2 regions of the Ruegeria sp. AD9 genome follow, and region 2 is predicted to be linked to the other one. Evidence: riboswitches for the same ligand, from Rfam matches in the RefSeq annotation. Region 2 holds a riboswitch; the other holds the start of a gene.
The links. Region 2 has a riboswitch for cobalamin ahead of ACR0AM_RS20070 (DUF4198 domain-containing protein). Riboswitches for the same ligand answer to the same signal wherever they lie in the genome.

Region 1 (7,801 bases), on a different contig from region 2:
AAGTATTTTTTGATGGACGCGCAACAAGGTGCGATCCCAAGCGCGCCATTTGATCTTGTGATTTCGCGCTTTGGCGTCATGTTCTTTTCCGATCCGAACGCTGCGTTTGCCAATATACGAAAGCACATGCGGGCGCGGGGGCGTTTGATTGTAGCGGCTTGGGCTCCAATGGCAATAAACCCTTGGTTCGATGCTCCGTGCAAAGCGGCAGTTTCACGTTTGGGTCCACCTGATCCTGCTGATCCCAACGCACCGGGACCGCTGGGTTTTCAGGATATCGATTACGTTGTCGATGTGTTGAAAAAAGCAGGATTCAGAAATGTGACAGGAGAAGTTTCGGCGATCACACTAAAACATCAAGGACCGCTCAAAAAAGTTGCTGACTTGGCTTCCAACATAGGACCAGCAGCGCGAATTCTAAAAAAGTATTGTGGAACGGATGCGGATGTCGCGGCAATACAAGAAGCCGTTATGGAAAAATTCAGGGTATTCGAGAAGCCGGAGGGCGTGGGTATTCCCGCAAAGTTAAACTTTTTTGAAGCAGTTAACCCTGGATAAGCTTACAAAAGACAGCCAGGAGACAGACACGTACATTTGGTGTAACACCCCACGTCAGTCTACAATTCCTTACGCGCCCTGAGCGCCGCCGTGATCGTCCCGTCATCCAGATAATCCAACTCTCCGCCGATGGGCACGCCTTGCGCCAGTGAGGTCAGGCGCACCTGGCCTTCCAGCTGATCCGCGATGTAATGGGCGGTGGTCTGGCCGTCGACGGTGGCGTTCAGGGCAAGGATCACTTCGGTGATCCCTTCGGCCAGGACCCGATCCCTGAGGCGGGGAATGCGCAGCTCGTCCGGGCCGACCCCGTCCAGTGCAGACAGCGTGCCACCCAGCACGTGATAGCGGCCCTTGAAGACCCCTGACCGCTCCATCGCCCAGAGGTCGGCGACGTCTTCGACCACGCAGAGTTCGCCGGTCGCTCGGGCCTCGCTATTGCATATGTCACAGATATCCGTGGTGCCCACATTGCCGCAATTCAGGCATTCGCGGGCGGTGACGGCCACTTGCTGCATGGCGTCTGACAGGGGCGTCAGCAGCAGAGCGCGTTTGCGGATCAGGTGCAGCACCGCGCGGCGGGCCGAGCGCGGGCCCAGCCCCGGCAGTTTGGCCATCAGATCGATCAGATTGTCGATTTCGCTGTTCGTTCCCATGGCCTGTCCTGCTTTGCACCGGAGGAAGCCTCCGGCGGGAGTATTTGGGAAAAGATGAAGCTCAGAACGGTAGCTTGATGTCTTTGGGCAGGCCCATGCTTTCGGTCAGCTTGCCCATCTCTTCCTGTGAACGTTCGGCAGCTTTGGCCTGAGCGTCTTTGATGGCGGCCAGGATCAGGTCTTCGACCACTTCCTTGTCGTCGCCGTTGAAGATGGACGGGTCGATGTCCAGCCCCTTGAGTTCACCCTTGGCTGTGGCCGTTGCCTTGACCAGCCCTGCACCGGATTCGCCGACAACCATCATGTTGTTCAGCTCTTCCTGCATTTCGGTCATCTTGGTTTGCAGGTCTTGTGCGGATTTCATCATCTTTGCCATGTCGCCCAGTCCGCCAAGCCCGCCGAGTCCTTTCAGCATCAGTCGTCTCCTGTGTTTCTGTTTGGTTCTAAATACGGACCGCAGGCAGGCGGCACAAGAGGTCTCCCGCCTGTCCAGATCAGAGCGTCGCCGGCCGATCATTTATGCGCCCGCATTCCCTCCCTCAGTTTCATCGTGAAAGGGGGTGAGTATGCCGGTTTCCTGAAACTTGGACCCACGGGCCTGGGGCTAATCCTCTTCGAAGGGGTCCCATTCATCTTCGACTTCGGGAAGGGCCTCGGTCTCAACCTTGGCGGCACGCTGTTCAGGTGTTTCGATCCGAATGATCTTTGCCTTGGGGAATTGCGTCAGCACGGCCTGAACCAGCGGGTGCTCTTCGGCCTCGGCTTTCAGGGCTATTTCGGCCCGGTCCCGCACTTCCGCGATGGTCGCCGCATCCCCGTCCGAGACAATGGAGACGGCCCACCGATTGCCAGTCCAGCGTTGCAGGGCAGAGCCCAATCGCGACGCCAGATCCGACGGTGCCTGAGGCGTCGGGGTGAATTCGATCCGGCCGGGCTGGTACGACACAAGGCGCATGCCGCTTTCCACCTCGACAAGCAGTTTCACATCGCGGTTTGTGCGGATCAGTTCCACCACATGTCCGAAGGTTGGATAGCGGGCCAGGGCCGTCTGGGCATCCTGCGCCAGCGCGGCAACCGGTGCGCCACCCGCGCCGCGCGGGGGCGATGCATAGGCAGGCGGCGGGGTCGCGTTGGATTGCGTTGCCACCGGGGCCTGCCGGGACATTGACATGCCCCCGCCCGGCCCGCCGGGTGGCGAAGGTGGGGCGTCTTGCAGCCGTTTGATCAGTTCTTCGGGGCTGGGCAAATCGGCGACATGTGTCAGTCGGATAACAGCCATTTCGGCGGCCATCATCGCGTTGGGCGCCGCAGAGACTTCCTCCAGCGCCTTCAGCAGCATCTGCCACATCCGGGTCAGAACCCGCATCGGCAAAGCCTCGGCCATGTGCTGGCCCCGTGTGCGTTCGTCGGGGGAAACCGTCGGGTCTTCGGCCGCGTCGGGTGTGATCTTTACGACGGACACCCAATGCGTGATTTCGGCCAGATCGCGCAGCACAGCCAGAGGGTCTGCGCCTTCCGCATATTGCCCGCTCAGTTCAGTAAGCGCTCCTGCCGCGTCACCGCGCAGGATCATGTCCATCAGGTCCAGAACACGACCTCGATCCGCTAGACCCAGCATCGCACGGACCTGATCTGCCGTCGTCTCACCGGCCCCGTGCGAGATTGCCTGATCGAGCAATGAGGTCGCGTCGCGGGCCGACCCTTCTGCAGCGCGGGTGATCAGCGCCAGTGCGTCGTCGGCAATCTGCGCGCCCTCGGCCCCGGCGATCTTGCGCAGCAGACCGATCATGTCTTCGGGCTCAATCCGGCGCAGGTCAAAGCGTTGACACCGCGACAGAACCGTGACTGGCACTTTGCGAATCTCGGTGGTCGCGAAGATGAACTTCACATGTGCGGGCGGTTCCTCGAGCGTCTTGAGCAGCGCGTTGAATGCGCTGGTCGAGAGCATGTGAACCTCGTCGATGATGTAGATCTTGTAGCGCGCGCTGGCTGCGCGATAGCGGACACTGTCGATGATCTCGCGGATATCGTTGACGCCGGTACGGCTGGCGGCATCCATTTCCATCACATCGACATGGCGGCCTTCCATGATCGCGATGCAATGCTCGCACTGACCGCAAGGCTCTGTTGTCGGCCCTCCGGTTCCATCCGGTCCGATACAGTTCATGCCCTTGGCGATGATCCGTGCCGTGGTGGTTTTACCCGTTCCGCGAATGCCGGTCATGACAAAGGCCTGCGCAATCCGGTCGGCTTCAAAAGCGTTTTTCAGGGTGCGCACCATGGCATCCTGACCCACCAGGTCGGCAAAGGTTTCCGGGCGGTATTTGCGGGCGAGAACCTGATAGGCGGGGCTGGGCGTGTCTGTCATGTCTACTCGCTCGGATTCGGTGCTTCGGCACAGCGTAGTGGCGGCGGCAGTCCGCGTCCACTGTGGGGCGTGATGATTTTTTGTTTCAGAAACGGGCTGGTTTCCAACTAAACTGGTCCAGCGGATTTAATGGCTCATTTCTTAAAGAGTACCTTGGGGGAGGACGCACTTCATGTCGCAGCTGGTCATTTTTGCTCTGCAGGTCGGAGGCGGAACGCTTGCCCTTACTTCAATGCCAGGGCGTGGCGGGGATTACGCCACCGATCTGGATACGATTGCGGCGTGGAAACCGGGCCTTGTGATTTCAATGACGACGGATGTCGAAATGCTTCAGGATGGCGCGCAGCACTTTGGCAGTGACATCCAAAGCCGGGCCAGCCGGTGGGTTCACCTGCCGATCGAAGATTTTGGAGCGCCAACGCAAGCGGTTCGGAAGGCCTGGCCAGAGGTCAGCGCCACCGCCCGACACGCACTGTCGGGCGGTGGCCGGGTCCTTGTACACTGCCGTGGGGGGTGCGGCAGGTCCGGGATGATTATTCTGCGACTGATGGTTGAATGCGGTGAACGCGCCAGCGACGCACTGGACCGCTTGCGGGCCGTGCGCCCCTGCGCTGTCGAAACCGATGCGCAGCTGGCCTGGGCGTCCCGGATCACCCCGGCACAGGTGGAAGTGGGATCAAGCTGAAAGCTGCTGTGGCGCGTAGCCGGTTTTTTGGGGGCGGATCGTTGAAACCTCGATCATGGCGCAAGGCAGGTTCGCGATGGTGCCCGAGGGCAGCGTGCTGAATGTAGGTCCAAAGATCAAATCAGCATAGGCATCCAGATCCCGAGTTGCCGTGTCAGGGTGTGTTCCACAGAAAATGCGAACGCTGTCGGATCGCGCTCTGATCGTTGCCATGCACCCTTCTGCGCAATGTGACAGCGCGCTGCTGCCTTCAAATTCGAAATCCTCGCTGGTGACCGAAACCGCCTGCGCCATGGCTTCCGAAATCGAGCGGGCCAGTCGCGCCAAAGCCGGGCAGGTTTTCCCTGTCCGCTGGCACACCGTTGCGCTGTATTCGTGTGATTTTGTCTTCCAGATCATCCTGCGCCCTCCGCGCGTGGTGGGCTGGAATATTGGGGCAGGTGGGACAGCATTTCGCCGTCAGGACCTGCCCGGACACCCCGCCCGAGTTTCGGTTTCAGTTCCGATGGCAGGTCTCCTGACTTGCGGGTCATTGCTCTGCCGACCTTCCCAGCCCATAGGCCAGTGGTATTTCGGCATTGCTTACCGCTTACAGTTGCGGGGGCAGTCGCGGACTTGGTTGATGTCTGTGTGACCAGACAAACCGCACCGTGTTCCCTTTTCATCCCGACCTCTTGTAGGGGCCGGAAACCATCACACAACCGCTAGCGTCTGATCGCGTTCCGAGTCAAGCCGATCTTTAGGCCGGACGTTTGGTCATGCTGGATGCGGATTATGTTCCGGCCTAGTGTCGTCGGCATTGAAGGCAGGCAAACCGATTGTTTCAGTGAAAGCCGGGATCATGTTGGATACGGAACAGACGGTGTTGATCGAAGATTTCAGCTTTCCGTCAGGGTCCGTGACCTTGTCGGCGCGGTTGTACCGGCCTGTGGGTGAGCCGGAAACCGTTGTTGTGCTGAACAGTGCTACAGGTGTGCCGCGTGACTATTATCGCCATTTTGCGCGATGGCTGGCTACCAAGCGGGGGATGGCTTGCCTGACCTATGACTATCGGGACTACGGGCTTTCGTTGGTCGGCCGCCTGAAAGACGCGCGTGCTACAATGGCGGATTGGGCATTGATCGATATGCCGGCGGCACGGGCCGAGATGCGCAGGCGGTTTCCAAAGGCGCAGCACTGGACCATCGGCCATTCGGTCGGTGCGATGCTGGGGCCGGTGCAGCCGGATATCAACCAGATTGACCGTATGATCTGTGTGTGTTCGGGGCTGGTGACTTTGAAAGATCACCCATGGCCCTATCGGGGGCTGGCGGGGCTGTTCTGGTATGGCCATGCACCGCTGATGGTGCGGGCGCTTGGCTATCTGCCTGGCAAAGCAATCGGGTTTGGCTCGGACCTGCCCGCCTCGGTCTACTGGCAATGGCGCAAATGGTGCACAGCTCCTCTTAGCTACGTTCCCGAGATCGGGCAGAATTTGCCTGATGCGCATTGGGGCAGTTCTGGAACAGCTGTGGATCTGTTCACGTTCGAAGACGACCAGATGGTTCCGCCCGAGGCGGTTTGGCGCCTTGCCGATCTGTATGGCCCCGGGGCCAGACGCCACCTTCTGAAGCCTGCCGAATTTGGGCTGCCGGAGATTGGTCACATAGGCGCATTTGCCCGGCGCAATGCAGCGGTCTGGCCGCGCCTGATCGCCTGATCAGACGCGACGCAGGTTTTCCATAACACCTTGCAGCTATGGCCGTTTGCGAAGCTTCTTGTCCTGCATGACACCGCGGACCATCTTGCCGAACGCCTTGTCCCGCGCCCGCGATTGCGCAACGGTTTCCGAGTTTCGCTGATCTTCGCGCCGCAGCTTGCGCCAACGGTCCAGCCGCGCCGGATCAAGAACGCCCTTGCCTATTGCGTTCTGCACGGCACAGCCGGGCTCGGTCTCGTGCTGACAATCCGAAAAGCGGCAGCTTTGGCCAAGCTCTGTGATGTCCGAGAACACGTTGTCGATTCCGTCCTGAGCGTCCAACAAACGCAATGCGCGCATTCCCGGCGTGTCGATCAGCCAGCCACCGTTACCCATCCGGTGCAACGCGCGCACCGTTGTCGTGTGCCTGCCCCGTGCGTCGTCTTCGCGAATTCCAGACGTGGCGAGGTTTTGATCCGTCATGGCGTTGCTGAGCGTCGTTTTACCCACGCCCGACGACCCGACCAGCGCGCCGGTCTGGCCTTTGGGGCACCATGCCAGAACCTTTTCGATATCTGCCGGGTCTAGCGCATTGATCGCCAGTACCGACAAAAAAGGGTCCAGAGATTGCACTTGTCCCGAGAAACTGCCGGGGTCATCCGACTGGTCAACTTTCGTCAGGACAACGACCGGATAACATCCGGCCTGATGTGCCAGCGCCAGATAACGTTCCAGCCGGGGCAGGTTGAAATCGGCGTTGCACGAGCTGACGATGAACAACACATCGACATTGGCTGCTATCAGTTGTGTTGCGGCACCTGTACCGGCAGCCCTGCGTTGCAGCAGGCTGCGCCGGTCCAGAATGTGACGCACGCGGTTTTCGGCGTCGGCAAGGACCCAATCCCCAACGGCATATGAACCGGTCGGATTATCCGGTGTCAGCAAAGGGATATCACCATCCGGGCTCAGCCCGATCAGACGGTCCCGATGTACCGATGCGATACGAAAGGGCGTGTCAGAAGGAAAAACCGCATGCTGCGCGGCAAAGTAAGAGGACCATCCCAGGTCCGAAAGCGTATAAGACATTTATCTGCCTGTTTTCAGAAACAGCAATGCCAACGGATGGCAAGCGCGCATCCGCAGGTCGTGTGTTCAGGCAGTCCGGTGATTCCGGTAAATCAGAACCAGTCTGCCCGAAGGGTTTTCACTACAATCATAAAGCCCTCCTGTGGCTGTGGTTCACGAAGTGAGAGGTTGGACATCGACCCAAGCGGGGCTCGTTGTGGCTGCTTCCTTCCGGACCTGACCAGGTTGGCGAGGCGCTCGCCCGCGCCAACCTCTCGAGTCCGGATATAGGGAAGGCATCGGGAAAAGACAACCCGTCAGAGCGTCAGGCGAATGCGTTCAAATCCCCTGCCATCCGAGCCCAGCAGCACGGGATCGAACCTGCGTAACTCATCCAGATATTTCAGGGCGCCCGGACCTGTTCGAAGAATTGTCGCCACGCCCCGCTGCGGCATCAGCGAGAACGGGTAGGGCTGCTTGGCGATCGGATCGGGCGGAAGGTGCTGTGACAGGTAATCCCGCACAAGGTCCTTGATGCTCAACGGTGGCAGGCTGATCAGCTCTGTCGTTGTCGCATGCGGAAAATGCCCGCCTCCGCTGGCGCGGTAATTGTTCAGCGCCATAACGAATATCTGCTCCGGTCGAACGGGATGGCCTGCATATGTCAGATCACTGATCCGCCTGTGGTCTGGATGGATCATTTTCCCCTGCGCATCGTATCGCGGCGGCTGTGTGGGGTCGATCTGATAAGACAGTCCAAACACGATGTCGAAATTGTACCCGGCCCGTTCAGG
Region 2 (7,801 bases):
ATGATGGCCCCAACACTCAGGTCGATGCCTGCGGTCAGGATCACAAGGCTTTGTGCCGCGGCCACAATCCCGACGATCTGAACCTGCTGAAGGATCAATGTCAGCGCAAAGGGCGAAAAGAACTTGGGGCCTAATAAGACACCAAAGATGACGATGGCAGCGACAAGGACAATCAGCGGGACCAGCGACGGGTTCACATGCAGAAAATGCTGAACCGTCCCGACAAATCCGCGTTGGTGATCGTCAAACTCGGCGACTTGCTCCGGGCTGCCTTTTGCGGCGGTTTCGAAATCGTCAGCTTGTCGTGAAGAATCGGACATGGAACTTCCCCCAAAGCGTCAGGTTTATGACGACTTTAGCAAGGTTTCGGGCGTGTGGGTGGTTTTGATAAGTGGAAGGCCGCGTGGCGGCCTTCCACACGTTCAGCTTAACCCCAGCAGAGGTCCATGCCTTCCTGAACAGAGATGGACTCGACGCCGTCGGCGGCCTTATCCGTCACAAGCGCCACGCCAGTGTCAAAAAAGTCCTTACCGGGTGTGTTCTCGGGTTTCGTCCCTTCGTCCGCCCATTTCTTGACAGCCTCAACGCCCAGCGATGCCATCAGCAGCGGGTATTGCTGGGATGTTGCGCCGATGACCCCGTCCGCCACGTTCTGCACGCCGGGGCAGCCGCCATCGACGGAAACGATCAGCACGTCATTTTCGCGCCCGATAGCCTTAAGCGCCTCATAAGCACCCGCTGCCGCCGGTTCGTTGATGGTGTGCACCACGTTGATCGTCGGGTCTTTGGCCAGCAGGTTCTCCATCGCGCGGCGGCCGCCTTCTTCGTTGCCAGCGGTGACATCGCTGCCAACAAGGCGCGGGTCGTCTTCATCGCCAATCACGTTCGGATCGGCCAGATCAACACCAAACCCCTGCAAAAACCCCTGATTGCGAAGCACATCCACAGTGGGCTGGCTGACCGCAAGGTCCAACGTGGCGATTTTGGCGTCGTTTGCCGCATCTCCCAGAGTGGCTTTTGCCCATTGTCCGATCAGAAGCCCCGCAAGGAAATTGTCGGTGGCAAAGGTCGCGTCGGCCGAGTCGATAGGCTCAAGCGGGGTGTCCAGCGCAATCACCAGCAGCCCGGCATCGCGGGCCTGCTGCACCGCCGGAACGATAGACGACGTATCTGACGCGGTCAGCAGGATACCCTTTGCGCCATCCAGTATGCAGGTTTCGATGGCCTGAACCTGAGTTTCGTGGTCGCCGTCGACTTTGCCGGCAAAGGCCTTCAGCGTCATGCCAAGCTCTTCGGCTTTGGCTGTCGCGCCCTCTCTCATTTTGACAAAGAAAGGGTTGGTATCCGTCTTGGTGATCAGGCAAACGGTTTCACCTTCGGCCATTGCACTGCTTGCCATGGCCGTAACCGCCAGCGCCGTAGCGCCTGCAAGTTTCGCAAGTTTCATCGGTAGTCCTCCCAGTTTTCCCAATGCCCGTCAGGGCATACGTCTGATCGGGCGAAATCCGGCCCGATCGAACGTGAAAACCATCACAAGATTCGAATTTTGAGTCAATAAATAAATCACTCTTATTTATTATTGACAGAAAGGAAGGGTTTCAACATTGTCGTCACGAAGGGGATGGCCGTGTCTGCAAACAACTCTTTGGACAATACCGCTGGCGTACGCGAGCCAGACATGCGCGGCACCAATCAAAGCGGAATGCGGGCCCGAAATGAACGGCTTGTCCTGTCACTGGTCCGGCGCCATCAGGCCCTTGCAAAATCTGAGATCGCGCGGATGACCGGGCTGTCGGCACAGACGGTTTCGGTCATCATGCGCCAGTTGGAAACCGATGGGCTGCTTCTGCGGGGCGAACCGATCCGGGGAAAAGTCGGGCAGCCCTCGGTTCCCATGCGCCTGAATCCGGATGGCGCGTATTTCTTTGGGCTCAAAGTCGGGCGGCGCAGTACCGAGCTGGTGCTGACGGATTTCCTTGGCAATGTCAGGCACCGTGAGCGGCGGACTTATGATTTTCCGACGCCCGAGGCGACACTGAGCTTTTCCAAGGAAAGCCTCGACAAAGTGATGACGTCGCTGTCGCCCGAAGCGCGCGGCAGGATCGCGGGTCTTGGGATTGCGATGCCGTTCTACCTTTGGGACTGGGCGCAGACATTGCAGGTTCCGCAGGAGAAAATGGATCCGTGGCGTGACGCGGACCTGAAAGGCGCACTGGCCTCAAGCTATGACTTGCCGGTATTCCTACAGAACGACGCAACGGCCGCCTGCGGTGCCGAGCTGGTCTTTGGCCCGGCGGAAGGCCCACGAGATTTCCTGTATTTTTATGTGGGCTTCTTCATTGGGGGCGGGGTGGTTCTGAACGGCTCCATCTTTTCGGGGCGGGGAAATGCCGGTGCGCTTGGTCCATTGCCTGTGCCGGACGACGCAGGCGGAGTGAAACCGTTGATAGATGTCGCCAGTCTTTATGTACTGGAGCGCGCGACAGGTGAGAATGCCGCAACAGCCGGTTCAATTTGGGAAACGACACAGCATTGGGACGTACCGAAAACCCACCTTGAGAACTGGCTGAAACAAGCGGCGCACGGGATCGCCCATGCCACAGTCTCATCTTGCAGCCTGATCGACTTCGAATGTGTCAAGATTGATGGCTGGATGCCCGCAGGCATTAAGGCGCGGCTGGTGGAACTGGTTGAGGTCGAACTATCCGACCTGAACCTGACCGGGCTGGAACGGCCTTTGGTGTTGGCGGGGACGGCAGGCCCGGATGCCCGCTCATTGGGGGCGGCCAGTTTGCCATTGTCGGAAAGATACCTGCTCGAAGGGTAGGTTCATCCCTGAAAACCCCGACCTTTATCCAAAGCGGATCCGCCGGAAAAAGGGCATTGCCCGCTAAACTTTTTGACAGCCAGCGCAATTGATCGTTGACGGACGCCGAAGAAGTCTGGCAAGCCGCTCGGCATGTTCGGTTCCGGGGCGTGCTCTGGAATCAAAAGGGAATGCGGTGCGGGCTTTGGCCTAATTCCGCAACTGCACCCGCAACTGTAAGCGGCGAGCAGGGCTGAAGTGCCACTGGAGTTAATCCGGGAAGGCCAGCCCAACGCTTTGACCCGCAAGTCAGGATACCTGCCGGACATGTGCCTTTGACAAGGGCACTCCTAATCGGCGACGGGATGTGCGTCGGAGCAGGATGCTTGAAAAAGCAGCTTAGCTTGGACGTCCCCGCAGTCAAAACGCATCTCGTACCGGGGTTGGTACGAAGGGACAAGGACGACTATTGATGACCAAGCTGCTTTCTGCAGCCGCTGTGGCGATGGCGCTTCCAGCGATGGCAAATGCGCATTTCCTGCTGGAATACACCTCTGACACCATGATCGACGCACCGGGGAATGTTCCGGTCAAGCTGATCTTCTGGCATCCGTTCTCGAACGGGCATGTCATGGATCTGGACAAGCCGCAGGAATTCTACGTGATCCACAACGGTCAGAAAACCGACCTGCTGGACACTCTGGAACCCGTGCGTTTCACCGGTGGGGAAAACGAAGGCGCGGCATTCAAGGGTTATGTTCCGGTCAAACGGTCGGGCGACTATGTGCTGGTGACAGTTCCCCAGCCCTATTACGAGGGGTCTGAGGATATCTATATCCAGCAGATCGCCAAGGCATTCCTGAACCGCAACGAATTGCCGACCGACTGGATGAACCCGGTGGGCTTGCCGGTTGAGATCATCCCGCTCAACAAACCGACCAACATCATCGCGGGTTCGACCTTTACGGGTCGGGTTATGGCAGAAGGCCAACCGGTTGCGGGTGCCGAGATCGAGATCGAGTACATGGCCGCAGAACCGGACATGGAAAGCACGGCTGCTTCGGCCCCGACCGTCTCGCCGTTGCCGGGTGGTGCATTGGTCGCAACTTCGGATGATAACGGGTATTTCACATTCGGCGTTCCAAAAGCCGGATATTGGGGTTTTGCAGCGCTCGGCGCCGGTCCCGTGACCGAACACAATGGCAAAGAACTCAGCCAGGACGCGGTCATCTGGATCCGCGCCTGGGATTTGGAGTAACCGTAGATGCATATCGTTGACGGAGCCTTGTCCAACCCGGTCGTGATCGGCGGTGCCGTCGCTGCGGCGGGTGGAATTGCCATGGGCCTCAGGTCGCTGGATCTTGATCGCATCCCCACTGCGGGGGTGCTGTCAGCCAGCTTTTTCGTGGCATCGCTGATCCATGTTCCTATTGGTCCGTCGTCGGTGCACCTGATCCTCAACGGTATGGCCGGGCTTTTGCTGGGGTGGGCCGCATTCCCGGCCCTGTTCGTCGGGCTTTTGCTGCAAGCCGTCTTCTTTGGCTTTGGCGGGTTGACGGTATTGGGGATCAACACCCTGAACATCGCGTTGCCCGCGGTTCTGGACGGACTGATCTTTAGCCGCCTGATCGCCCACGGCTCACCTCTGCAAGGTGCGATATGGGGCGGGGTTGGCGGTGCCTTTGCCATTGCCGCCACAACCGGCATGGTTGCGTTTTCACTGGCCTTGTCCGGAGATGCCTTCCTGCCTGCGGCCAAGCTTGTTTTCTTTGCACATATTCCTGTCATGGCGATTGAGGCGATCCTGACCGGGTTCGCGGTTTTGCTGGCGCGCAAGGTCAAGCCCGAGCTGTTTGTCAAACGAGCGGTCGCATGAGGTATCTGGCAATCATTCTGGCGCTGTGCTGTGCACCCCTACCTGCCTTGGCGCATAAGGTCATAGCCGGAGTGTTTAAATCCGGTGACGCCATCGAAGGCGAAATCGGCTTTTCCAACGGCGACATGGCAAGCGATACCGAGGTCATCGTCAACGGCCCGGACGGAGCCGAGCTGGGCCGTATCGTAACAGATGCAGACGGGTTTTTTATCTACACGCCAAACGCGCCGGTGGCCCATACATTCTTTGCAAACCTTGGTGCCGGACATGTGGCCGAGGTCACCATGCCCGCTGCGGATGTCGCCCGGATCATGGGCGTTGAAGCGGAACCTGATACCCCGCCAACAAACGCACCTGCCCAGACAGCGGCGGTGCTCAGCACTGAACAACAACAGGTCATTGCCAGGGCCGTGCGGGATGAGCTGCGCCCGCTGCGTCGGGAAATCGCGGCTTACCGCGAACAAAATGATCTGCAAACTGTTCTGGGTGGGATCGGATATATTGTCGGTCTGTTTGGTCTGGGCTTCTACTTTGCGGCACGCCGCAAGCTGGCGGCCTGATGGCGCATGTTCTGGGACAACAGGAAAGCACGCTGGTCAAAGCGGGCGCGCAGCGGCGCGGCGCGATCAACCCGCTTGATCCTAGGATGCGGATCGTTATGGCGGTTGTCTTCGCGGTGGTGACAGTGGCGGTGTCCTCGCTGACAGCGCTGTGCGCGGCTCTGGCGGTGTCCCTTTCGCTTCTTGCCGCGTCGCGTCTGCCCTGGCGGAAGACATTGAAACGCATGGCCATGATGGACGGGTTCATCCTGTTCATGCTGGTGTTGTTGCCATTCTCCATGCCCGGCGACCCGATGTTTACGCTCTGGGGGTTTCCCGCAAGCTGGCAGGGCTTCTGGAAAGCGGTCGAGATCGCCTTGACGGCCAACGCGGTCATCCTGTCCCTTATGGTGCTGGTCGGCACGATGGAGCCGGTCACGCTTGGCCACGCCCTGCACCGCCTGCGCTGCCCCGAAAAGCTGGTTCACCTTTTGATGTTCACCATCCGATATATCGAGGTTCTGCGGGAAGAATACCTGCGCCTGCGCGCGGCCATGAAAGTGCGCGGCTTTCGCCCGGCAACAAACTGGCACACCTATCGCAGCTTTGGCTATCTCGTGGGCATGATGCTGGTGCGCGCGATCGAAAGATCCGAACGCATTCTTGATGCGATGAAGTGCAGGGGGTTTTCAGGCCGTATGCTGCTGCTTCAGGACTTTGCCCTGACCCGAAGGGACATCGTTTTTGCCGCAGGTCTTGGTGCCCTTTGCGCGGGTCTGATCATACTGGATTTGGCATGACACTGATTGCGCTTGAAGAAATCTGCTTTGCCTACGCCGGTCTGCCACCCGTTCTTGACGGTGCCAGCCTCAGCCTGTCCGCTGGTCAACGCCTGTCGCTGACGGGCCCGAACGGGGCAGGAAAATCGACCTTGCTGCGCATTACGCTTGGCTTGCAGCGCGCACAGTCCGGCACGGTCAGGATCTTTGGTCAGCAAAGGGTGCATGAGGCTGATTTTCACGACGTGCGCCGCCGGGTGGGCCTTGTGTTTCAGGATGCGGATGATCAGTTGTTCTGCCCGACCGTCGCCGAGGATATCGCCTTTGGCCCGCTCAACCTGGGCAGAACACGCGACGAAGCACTTGCCATCGTTGAAAGCGTGTTGGGTGATCTGGACCTGATGCATCTGAAGAACCGCATCACCCACAATTTGTCAGGGGGTGAAAAACGGCTGGTTACGCTGGCGACCGTTCTGGCGATGGAGCCCGAGGTTCTGCTGCTTGATGAACCCACCAACGCGCTGGACCCACGGAACGAGGCCCGGCTGCTGGAAATCCTCCGGGCATTGCCGCAAGCGATCCTTCTTGTCAGCCATTCCCCGGCCTTCCGAGCCGAACTGGCACCGGATGCGCTGGATTTGCGAGACGGAAAACTGGTTGCTGTCTGACAGGACCAATACGTGTTCAGCTGTTCCGCTTTCGGCTCATAAGCCCATATCTGACTGCCCATGCGCGAAACGATAGGCGTCTGCGACGGTCCTGTTTCACCGGGTGTTTCGACGGCGCGCCACCTTTTCGGTTGAACTCGAAAACGTCGATGATGCGCTCGGCGCAACCGCAGGCTTCGCCCATGCCAACTTTGGCAAAGTAGAATTTTTCGAAACGTTCCGGGTTTCGCATGGCACCCCTCCTGTTCAAGCGTAACTCCAAAAGCCAAGTGCCGCCAAATCACTTTGTTGCGGATGCAGAGGGGGTCCTATGGCGCGGCGAATGCGCTTCCCGTCCAGACATTGTCCAATTGATTGAAAACCGGCGAGGTGATGAGCATCTCGGCAGGGTACAGCAATTGCAGCTCATCCGCGAACCGCGTGACGCCGGGTACAAGCCCGGTGATGTTTTGCCACGCGGCCCAGCTGCCGGGATCGGACAGGCTGGTGGGATTGCCGGGATCAGCCGCCTGGTGCCAACCGGCCGCATTCAGGATCGGTGAAAGGGCAAAGCGCGCATCGTTGCTGTCAACCTCGGAACAGGCAGCAGCATCGCATTCCCAGCTTGTCCAGTCTGCCGCCGCGATGGTCCCGGCAATCGGGGCGGCGGCGTCGATGACCCGTGCCAGAACCTCGAACCCGCCACCCGCAGTCGGACGGCTGAGCGACAGGGGGTCGGTGGCCACGGCATGCAGCGCCGCGGTCGGTGCCAGGCTGAGGGTCCGGCCGATCAAAGCCAGCTGTGCGATGCCGTCGGTCACCGGGCCTGATCCGGCGGCCGGAAGGACCCTGACAGGTGTCAGGATCGGTACCGCACCGCCACGTATCGCGATCTCCTGCAACGCATTGTCGAAGGCCGGACCGAAATCACTGCGGATCGTATAGCTCAGCGGGAAACTGGCCTGCTGCGGACCAACGGGCCTTGCACCGTCGCGGGTGATGAAAGACATCGGCGGAACGGCACCCGGTTGCGGCAGCGAAATCTGCGGTCCCGCGATACCCAAAGCGGCCGCGATCATGCGAGCGCGCTGTTCGGCCTCACCATACTCGCTCAGCAGATTGATATAGCCGCCGATCTCGGTGATGTTGCGCGG

Region 1: it holds a riboswitch for cobalamin, as region 2 does, so the genes downstream of both, ACR0AM_RS18840 (hypothetical protein) here and ACR0AM_RS20070 (DUF4198 domain-containing protein) in region 2, are expected to answer to the same signal.

What each region holds. Positions count from the first base shown of each region.
Region 1 covers NZ_JBQFZP010000018.1:46,216-54,016, reverse strand. The annotation lists gene ACR0AM_RS18865 (class I SAM-dependent methyltransferase) at 1-558, shown strand, start outside; gene recR (recombination mediator RecR) at 618-1,211, opposite strand; gene ACR0AM_RS18855 (YbaB/EbfC family nucleoid-associated protein) at 1,273-1,626, opposite strand; gene ACR0AM_RS18850 (DNA polymerase III subunit gamma/tau) at 1,816-3,579, opposite strand; gene ACR0AM_RS18845 (protein-tyrosine phosphatase family protein) at 3,752-4,264, shown strand; gene ACR0AM_RS18840 (hypothetical protein) at 4,256-4,663, opposite strand; cobalamin riboswitch at 4,755-4,973, opposite strand; gene ACR0AM_RS18835 (alpha/beta hydrolase family protein) at 5,106-5,963, shown strand; gene rsgA (ribosome small subunit-dependent GTPase A) at 6,000-7,028, opposite strand; RNA gene ffs (signal recognition particle sRNA small type) at 7,187-7,285, opposite strand; gene ACR0AM_RS18820 (bifunctional 2',3'-cyclic-nucleotide 2'-phosphodiesterase/3'-nucleotidase) at 7,325-7,801, opposite strand, start outside.
Region 2 covers NZ_JBQFZP010000024.1:13,237-21,037, forward strand. The annotation lists gene ACR0AM_RS20055 (ABC transporter permease) at 1-320, opposite strand, end outside; gene ACR0AM_RS20060 (substrate-binding domain-containing protein) at 428-1,447, opposite strand; gene ACR0AM_RS20065 (ROK family transcriptional regulator) at 1,622-2,827, shown strand; cobalamin riboswitch at 2,948-3,146, shown strand; gene ACR0AM_RS20070 (DUF4198 domain-containing protein) at 3,279-4,064, shown strand; gene cbiM (cobalt transporter CbiM) at 4,071-4,682, shown strand; gene ACR0AM_RS20080 (cobalt ABC transporter permease) at 4,679-5,242, shown strand; gene cbiQ (cobalt ECF transporter T component CbiQ) at 5,242-6,021, shown strand; gene ACR0AM_RS20090 (energy-coupling factor ABC transporter ATP-binding protein) at 6,018-6,668, shown strand; gene ACR0AM_RS20095 (hypothetical protein) at 6,685-6,900, opposite strand; gene ACR0AM_RS20100 (hypothetical protein) at 6,977-7,801, opposite strand, start outside.